Regions from separate parts of the Streptomyces sp. NPDC006294 genome, predicted to be linked through region 1. Evidence: riboswitches for the same ligand, from Rfam matches in the RefSeq annotation. Region 1 holds a riboswitch; the other holds the start of a gene.

Region 1 (3,445 bases):
GTCGCGGGCCCCACCGCGGCCGCGGGTCAGCTCGAGCAGCGCTTCGAAGAGCGCGGCGGCGCCTTCGACGTCCACCGCTACGAGGACGAGGCCGCCGCCAGGACCGCGATCGAGGACCGGGTCGTATACGGGGCCGTGGTCGCCGCGCCCGAGGGCCCGAAGCTGCTGATCGCCACCGGAGGCGGCCCCGCCGTCGCCCAGCTGCTGGAGCAGGCGGTGACGGCGCAGGCCCCGCCGGGCGCCGAGGTGCGGGTGACGGACCTCGCGCCCCTCCCGGCCGGCGACCCGCGGGGCAGCGCGCTCCCCGCGAGCGTCCTGCCGCTGGTCCTCGGCGGCGTCGCGGCCGGCGCGCTGGTGACCCTGCTGGGCCTGCGCGGCACCCGGGCCGCCGGTGCGCTCGCCGGCGCGGCCGTCCTGGTCGGCATCACCGCCACGGCGATCGCCCACAGCTGGCTCGGCGTGCTCGACGGCGGCTGGTGGGCGGAGGCGGGCGCGCTGAGCCTCACGGTCGCCGCGGTCGGCGCACCCGTCGCCGGGCTGGCCGCCCTGCTCGGCACGCCGGGCATCGGGGCCGGAGCCCTGGTGATGGTGCTGCTCGGCAACCCGTTCTCCGGCGCGTCGTCCGCACCGGAACTGCTCCCCGGGCCGGTCGGGGACCTCGGCCAGTGGCTGCCGCCGGGCGCGGGCGCGACACTGATGCGCTCGGTGGCGTACTTCGACGGCAGCGGCGGGGCCGCGGCACTGCTGACGCTGTCCGTATGGGCGGCCCTGGGCCTGACCGCGGTACTCGTCGCCCACCGCCGCTCCCCGGCCCCGGCCCCGGCGGGTGCGTCACCCCGCCCCTCCGCCGTCCCGGCCGCCTGACCCCGCGAACGGGCCGCGCGTCCCCGCTGTAGCGGACGGGGACGCGCGGTCTTCTGCTGTGCGGTCGCGGAGAGTCCTGGCCGCGGCGGATCGCTGAGCGCCATGGCCACCGTTTACGACACGATGCAGGTGATCACCTGCGACGTGGCGACCACCCGCCTCGGCCGGGCCGCCTCGGTCGCGACCGCGCTGCTCGCCGCCGGTGCGCCGGGGAAGCGGATGGCGCTGCCGGGTGCCCGCGTCGTGATGCAGCAGCCCTCGTACCAGGAGCCGTTGCGCGGACAGCCGTCCGATCTGGAGATCCACGCCGCCGAGTTGCTGCGGCTGCGCGAACAACTGGCCGGGATGCTCGTGCGCCACACCGGACAGACTCCGGGGCGTATCGCCGGCGACCTGGAGCGGGACAAGGTGTTCGACGCGTCGGCGGCCAGCGAGTACGGCCTGATCGATCACGTCATCGCCTCCCGCAGGAGCTCGGCCGCGCCCTCCCCCGCCGGGAGGTGAGCCGGGCATGCTGCCGCCCGAACTGCCACCGCTGCCCGCTCTCACGCGCGCCGAGGCCGAGTTCGTCGACTTTTACCTCGAAGTCCTCGACCTGGTCGGCCGGACAACCCGGCCCGCTCCCCCCACCCCTACTCGGCCCTGCGCGCCGCGCAGGCGCTGGTCGGGCGGGGGCGGGCGCACTCAAGGAGGCCCTGACGCTCATGCGCGTACGGGCGAGAGCGAGGTGTACACGCACACGCACACGCTCACCGAGGCGTTGCGCGTACCCGACGGTGAGCGCAGGGCGAAACGGGTGACCGTGCCGCCGGTTTCGAGAAGTTGACGGTCGCTCTGCTGCCGCCAACCGCCGCCCGGCCAGCGGCATTCGTCGCCCGTTCGGTGGAGCTTCGCCGAAGTTGTTGCCTCTCGTGCGACTTGCGCCACGCGGCCACCGATCTGGCGCAGTCGACTGCTTCGCCGCTGGTACGACCATGTTTCCGGGTCACGGGAAAAGCGGCCCGACAGTCCTGCCCACCCGAAAGGGCCAGTCGTGATCAGCTTCACAAAAGCCGTTTCAACTCGGAAACCGGACATGGGTGGGTAACGATCCGTGGGACGACAAGCCCCCGTCACCTCGACGGGGCGGTCCGGGCGGACGCTGAGTCCTGCCGCCGCGCCGGACGTCTGGTCGACGGAAGTGCATCGGCAGGAGTGGAGGACCCGAGCAGTACGGCGTGACCGGCTCCCGGACACGCCTTGGGGTGAAGCCGCTTCGGCGGCCGGGCGTCTTCGCCGGTCCGAACCCGACAGGTCACCCTTCACAGGCGGCTGACGAAGGGTTGCGCATGACTGCGCAGATTCATCTCCCGCTCCTCTTCTCCCGGGCGGGCGCCGTATCGGCACTGACGATCGCCGCCGTGGGCGGCACACTCCTCGCCCCGGGCGGCGCCACGCCGGCCCACGCGATCAGCAGCCACGCGAGCAAGGCGCTCAAGGTGGCGGCGTCGAAGCAGGGATCGCCGTACCGGTACGGCGCCACGGGCCCCAACCGCTTCGACTGCTCCGGGCTGACGCTCTACTCGTACCAGAAGGCCGGGAAGATACTGCCCCGGACCGCACAGCAGCAGTACAACCGGACCCGGCACATCTCCGCCTCCGACCGCCGGCACGGTGACCTGGTGTTCTTCCATTCCGGCGGTGCCGTGTACCACGTGGGGATCTACGCCGGGAACGGCAGGATCTGGCACTCGCCGAAGACCGGGGACGTGGTCCGCCTGGCCAAGATCTGGACGCGGAGCGTCAAGTACGGCCGGGTGCGCTGACACCCCGGCAGTTCCCTCGCGGTGGCGCGCTGTCAGTGCGCCGTCGACTGGACCAGCAGCGTCGCGCCGAGCACGGTCAGCGCACCGCCGGACGCGCCCTCGACGGCGCGGGCGGTGCGCGGCCTGCGCAGCCACCGGCCGAGCCGGTCGACCAGCAGCGCCACTACCGGGAACCAGATCAGCGCCAGCAGCACGACGATGCCCGCCAGCAGCAGGGTGCGCGGCAGCACCGCGGCGCCGTCGGGAACGAACTGCGGAAGCAGGCTCAGAAAGAGCACCGGCGCCTTCGGGTTGAGCACGTTGGTGAGGAAGCCCTGCCGCAGGCCCCGTCCGACGCCGCTCACGGTCGCGCCCTCGAGCTCGGGGGCGTCCGGCCGCGCACGGAGCGCGGTCCGCAGCGCGCGGACGCCCAGGTACAGCACGTACGCGCCGCCGGCGATCTGCAGCGTCCGGTACAGCAGGGGCACCGTCGCGAGGAGGGCCGCGAGCCCCGCGACGGCCAGCGCCGTGTGGACGAGCAGACCGGCCGCGACGCCCACCGCGCAGGCGACGCCGGCGTGCCGCGAGGTGATCGCGTTGCGTACGACGACGGTGAAGTCCGCTCCGGGCATGGCGACCATGCCCGCGGCGACCCCGAGGAAGGCGATCAGCTGTACGTCCATGGCCCCAGACTGGACCGTCCGGGGCCTTAACGAGTACGTGCAATCCTTGCAGGCAGGTCTGAAGCAACGCTTAACCTCCGCTTTTCAGTTGGGATGATGAGACGTCGCTGGTCG
Region 2 (3,445 bases), on a different contig from region 1:
CACCCGCAGCCGGCTCCGGGCACCGCCCGGCCCTGGGCCTTCCCGGCCCCCGAGCGCGGCACGCTCGACAACGGCCTGACGGTGCTGCGCTGCCACCGGCCCGGCCAGCAGGTCGTGGCGGTCGAGGTCTGCCTCGATGCCCCGCTGGACGCCGAGCCCGAGGGCCTCGACGGCGTCGCCACGATCATGGCGCGCGCCTTGTCGGAGGGCACCGACCAGCACTCCGCGGAGGAGTTCGCCGCCGAACTGGAGCGCTGCGGCGCCACTCTGGACGCCCACGCCGACCACCCCGGCGTCCGGGTGTCGCTGGAGGTCCCGGTCTCCCGGCTCCCCAAGGCGCTGGGTCTGCTCGCCGAGGCGCTGCGGACCCCCGCCTTCGCGGAGAGCGAGGTCGAGCGGCTGGTCCGCAACCGCCTCGACGAGATCCCGCACGAGACGGCGAACCCGGGCCGCCGCGCCGCCAAGCAGCTCTCCAAGGAGCTCTTCCCGGCCGCGCTGCGCGTCTCGCGCCCCCGCCAGGGCACCGAGGAGACGGTGGCCCGGATCGACGCCGCGGCCGTGCGCGCCTTCTTCGAGGCCCATGTGCGCCCCGCGACGGCGACCGCCGTGATCGTCGGCGACCTCACCGGCGTCGACCTGGACGCCGTGCTCGGCGACTCGCTGGGCACCTGGACGGGCGACAAGGCCGCGCCGCACCCGGTGCCCGCGATCACCGCCGACGACACCGGCCGCGTGATCGTCGTGGACCGTCCCGGGGCCGTGCAGACCCAGGTGCTCATCGGCCGGGTCGGGGCGGACCGCCACGACCGCGTCTGGCCCGCCCAGGTGCTCGGCACGTACTGCCTCGGCGGCACCCTCACCTCCCGCCTCGACCGCGTGCTGCGCGAGGAGAAGGGCTACACCTACGGCGTACGGGCCTTCGGCCAGGTGCTGCTCTCCGCGCCGGACGGCTCGGGCGCGGCCATGCTCGCCATCAGCGGCTCCGTGGACACGCCCAACACCGGCCCCGCGCTGGAGGACCTGTGGAAGGTGCTCCGTACGCTCGCGGCCGAGGGCCTCACCGACGCCGAACGTGACGTCGCCGTGCAGAACCTGGTGGGCGTCGCCCCGCTGAAGTACGAGACGGCGGCCTCCGTCGCGGGCACCCTGGCCGACCAGGTCGAGCAGCACCTCCCGGACGACTACCAGGCCCAGTTGTACGTACGGCTGGCGGAGACCGGCACGGTGGAGGCGACCGCGGCCGTGGTCAACGCCTTCCCGGTGGACCGGCTGGTCACGGTGCTCGTCGGCGACGCGTCGCAGATCGCCGAGCCCGTCAAGGCGCTCGGCATCGGCGAAGTGACGGTTGTCACGGGCTGAACGGAAGCCGCCGATCGGGCAGAAGGCGGAAAGCGGCGGATCGCCTGTCAGGCGCGGACAAGTGGAACCCCGGCTTCGGAGCGTTTGCCGGGGTTCCGTCGTATGCCCGTTTTGCGGGAGAGGTTGTCTGTCTGCCCTGTGGCATGCGCTACAAAACGGGCTGTTGGTTTGGCGATTGACGGACGAGATGCCTAGCGTCGGTCCGGCTGTTCGTCTGAAGATCGTCGCGCCCGCGGCGTCGGGCAGTCATCGCCGAGTCCCCGTCAGGCGCGAGCCTGGGGAGCCGGGGACCCAATCAGTCCCTGGGGTGAATCGGACGCCTTCGCCCGAGCGGAGGCGCCCGTAGGAGACCTTCCTGCTCCGAACCCGTCAGCTAACCCGGTAGGCGAGAAGGAAGGAAAGGATCAGCCTCTCCATGGCGTTCACCCGTGCCACCGGGAAGCATCGTGCCCAGAGCCGCCTGACGCGCAGGAGCGCGAAACTGGCCGGCGCCGCCGCACTCGCCACCACCGGCGTCGTCGGAACCCTCGCCTCCCCGGCTCTCGCCGCAGACGCTGCCGCCCTCTCCGTCGAGGACACCGGCCTCACCCAGATCATCACCATGGGCTCGCTCGCCGACGAGATAGCCGACCAGGCCGCCGCGCAGAAGCAGGAGGCCGAGGAGGCCGCCGCCCAGGCCCGTGCGCGGGAGAAGGCCGCGGCGGAGGCCAAGCGCAAGGCGGAGGCGCGCGCCAAGGAGGCCCGCGAGGCCGAGGAGCGCGCCGCCCGTGAGGCCGAGCGCAGGCGGCTGAACTCCTTCCAGCTCCCCATCGCCGGCTCCTTCGTGACCACCGGCTACAAGACCGGCGGCGCCCTGTGGTCCTCCGGCTCCCACTCCGGCGTCGACTTCCGCGCCCCGTCCGGCAGTTCCGTCGTGGCCGTGGGCTCCGGCACCGTCGTCGAGGCCGGCTGGGACGGCGCGTACGGCAACAGCGTCGTGATCCGGATGAACGACGGCACCTACACGCAGTACGGCCACCTGTCGTCGATCGGCGTCTTCGCCGGCCAGCAGGTCACGCCCGGCCAGCAGATCGGCCTCTCCGGCTCGACCGGCAACTCGACAGGGCCGCACCTGCACTTCGAGGCGCGGACCACGGCCGAGTACGGCTCCGACATCGACCCGGTCGCCTATCTGCGCTCGCACGGCGTCGCCGTCTGACCCCGGCGCCCCCCCGTGCGGCCGGCCCGTCGCACCCGCTCGCAAGGCCCCCGGCCCCCCGCCGGGGGCCTTCGGCCTATTCCGTGCCGTTTCCGCCATTCCGTGATTGCCGTGCGTGCCAAGAGATTTCCATGGTTTTCCGGCCGCCGTCGGAAAACGGCGCACATTGCAATAGAGTCACGGGAAGACACGTCCAACGGCTGCGTTTCGCTCGGATCAAGGCGGAGGTTCGGTCATGCGTATTCCCGCGCACTCGGTATGCACGGCGATCCGCGACGACATCGTCTCCGGTGTCTTCGAACGCGGCAGCCGGCTCACCGAGGAGCAGCTCGCCCGCCGCTACGGGGTCTCCCGGGTCCCGGTGCGCGAGGCGCTGCGCACCCTGGAGTCGGAGGGGTTCGTCGTCACCCGGCGGCACGCGGGCGCGTGCGTCGCCGAGCCCACGGAGCAGGAGGCCGCCGACCTCCTCGAGGTCCGCATGCTGCTGGAGCCCCTGGGGGCGGCCCGCGCCGCGCAGCGCCGCACGGAGGCGCACCTGAAGGTGCTTCGCGGCCTGGTCAGGCTGGGGCAGGAGAGGGCGCGCCGGGGCCAGGGCGAGGATCTGCGCTCCCTCGGCAACTGGTTCCACGAGACGCTCGCCCAGTCCTGCGGCAGCCCGGGACTGACCGCGCTGCTCACCCAGCTGCGGCACAAGATCGCCTGGATGTACGCGGTGGAGCAGCCGGCCGCGCCGGTCGAGGCGTGGGCCGAGCGCGGCGCGATCGTCGACGCCGTGGCGCGCGGTGACGCCGAGCGGGCGCGGGCGCTGACGGCGCTGCACGCGGAGCGGTCCGCCGGGGCGCACCGGCTGCGGCGCACCGTGCGGGTGAGGACTTCGCAACATCCCGT

What was found. A riboswitch is a leader RNA that binds a small molecule or an ion and turns the genes downstream of it on or off. The one in region 1 is predicted to bind cyclic di-AMP.
Region 2: another riboswitch for cyclic di-AMP. It lies ahead of ACFYOP_RS27265 (M23 family metallopeptidase); the one in region 1 lies ahead of ACFYOP_RS21740 (C40 family peptidase).

The regions. Positions count from the first base shown of each region.
Region 1 is NZ_JBIAHV010000011.1:292,988-296,432, forward strand. It holds gene ACFYOP_RS21725 (ABC transporter permease) at 1-864, shown strand, start outside; partial or broken gene ACFYOP_RS21730 (ClpP family protease) at 949-1,368, shown strand; partial or broken gene ACFYOP_RS21735 (hypothetical protein) at 1,376-1,690, shown strand; cyclic di-AMP (ydaO/yuaA leader) riboswitch at 2,027-2,189, shown strand; gene ACFYOP_RS21740 (C40 family peptidase) at 2,193-2,669, shown strand; gene ACFYOP_RS21745 (LysE family translocator) at 2,702-3,331, opposite strand.
Region 2 is NZ_JBIAHV010000017.1:76,711-80,155, reverse strand. It holds gene ACFYOP_RS27270 (pitrilysin family protein) at 1-1,359, shown strand, start outside; cyclic di-AMP (ydaO/yuaA leader) riboswitch at 1,600-1,762, shown strand; gene ACFYOP_RS27265 (M23 family metallopeptidase) at 1,775-2,557, shown strand; gene ACFYOP_RS27260 (GntR family transcriptional regulator) at 2,793-3,445, shown strand, end outside.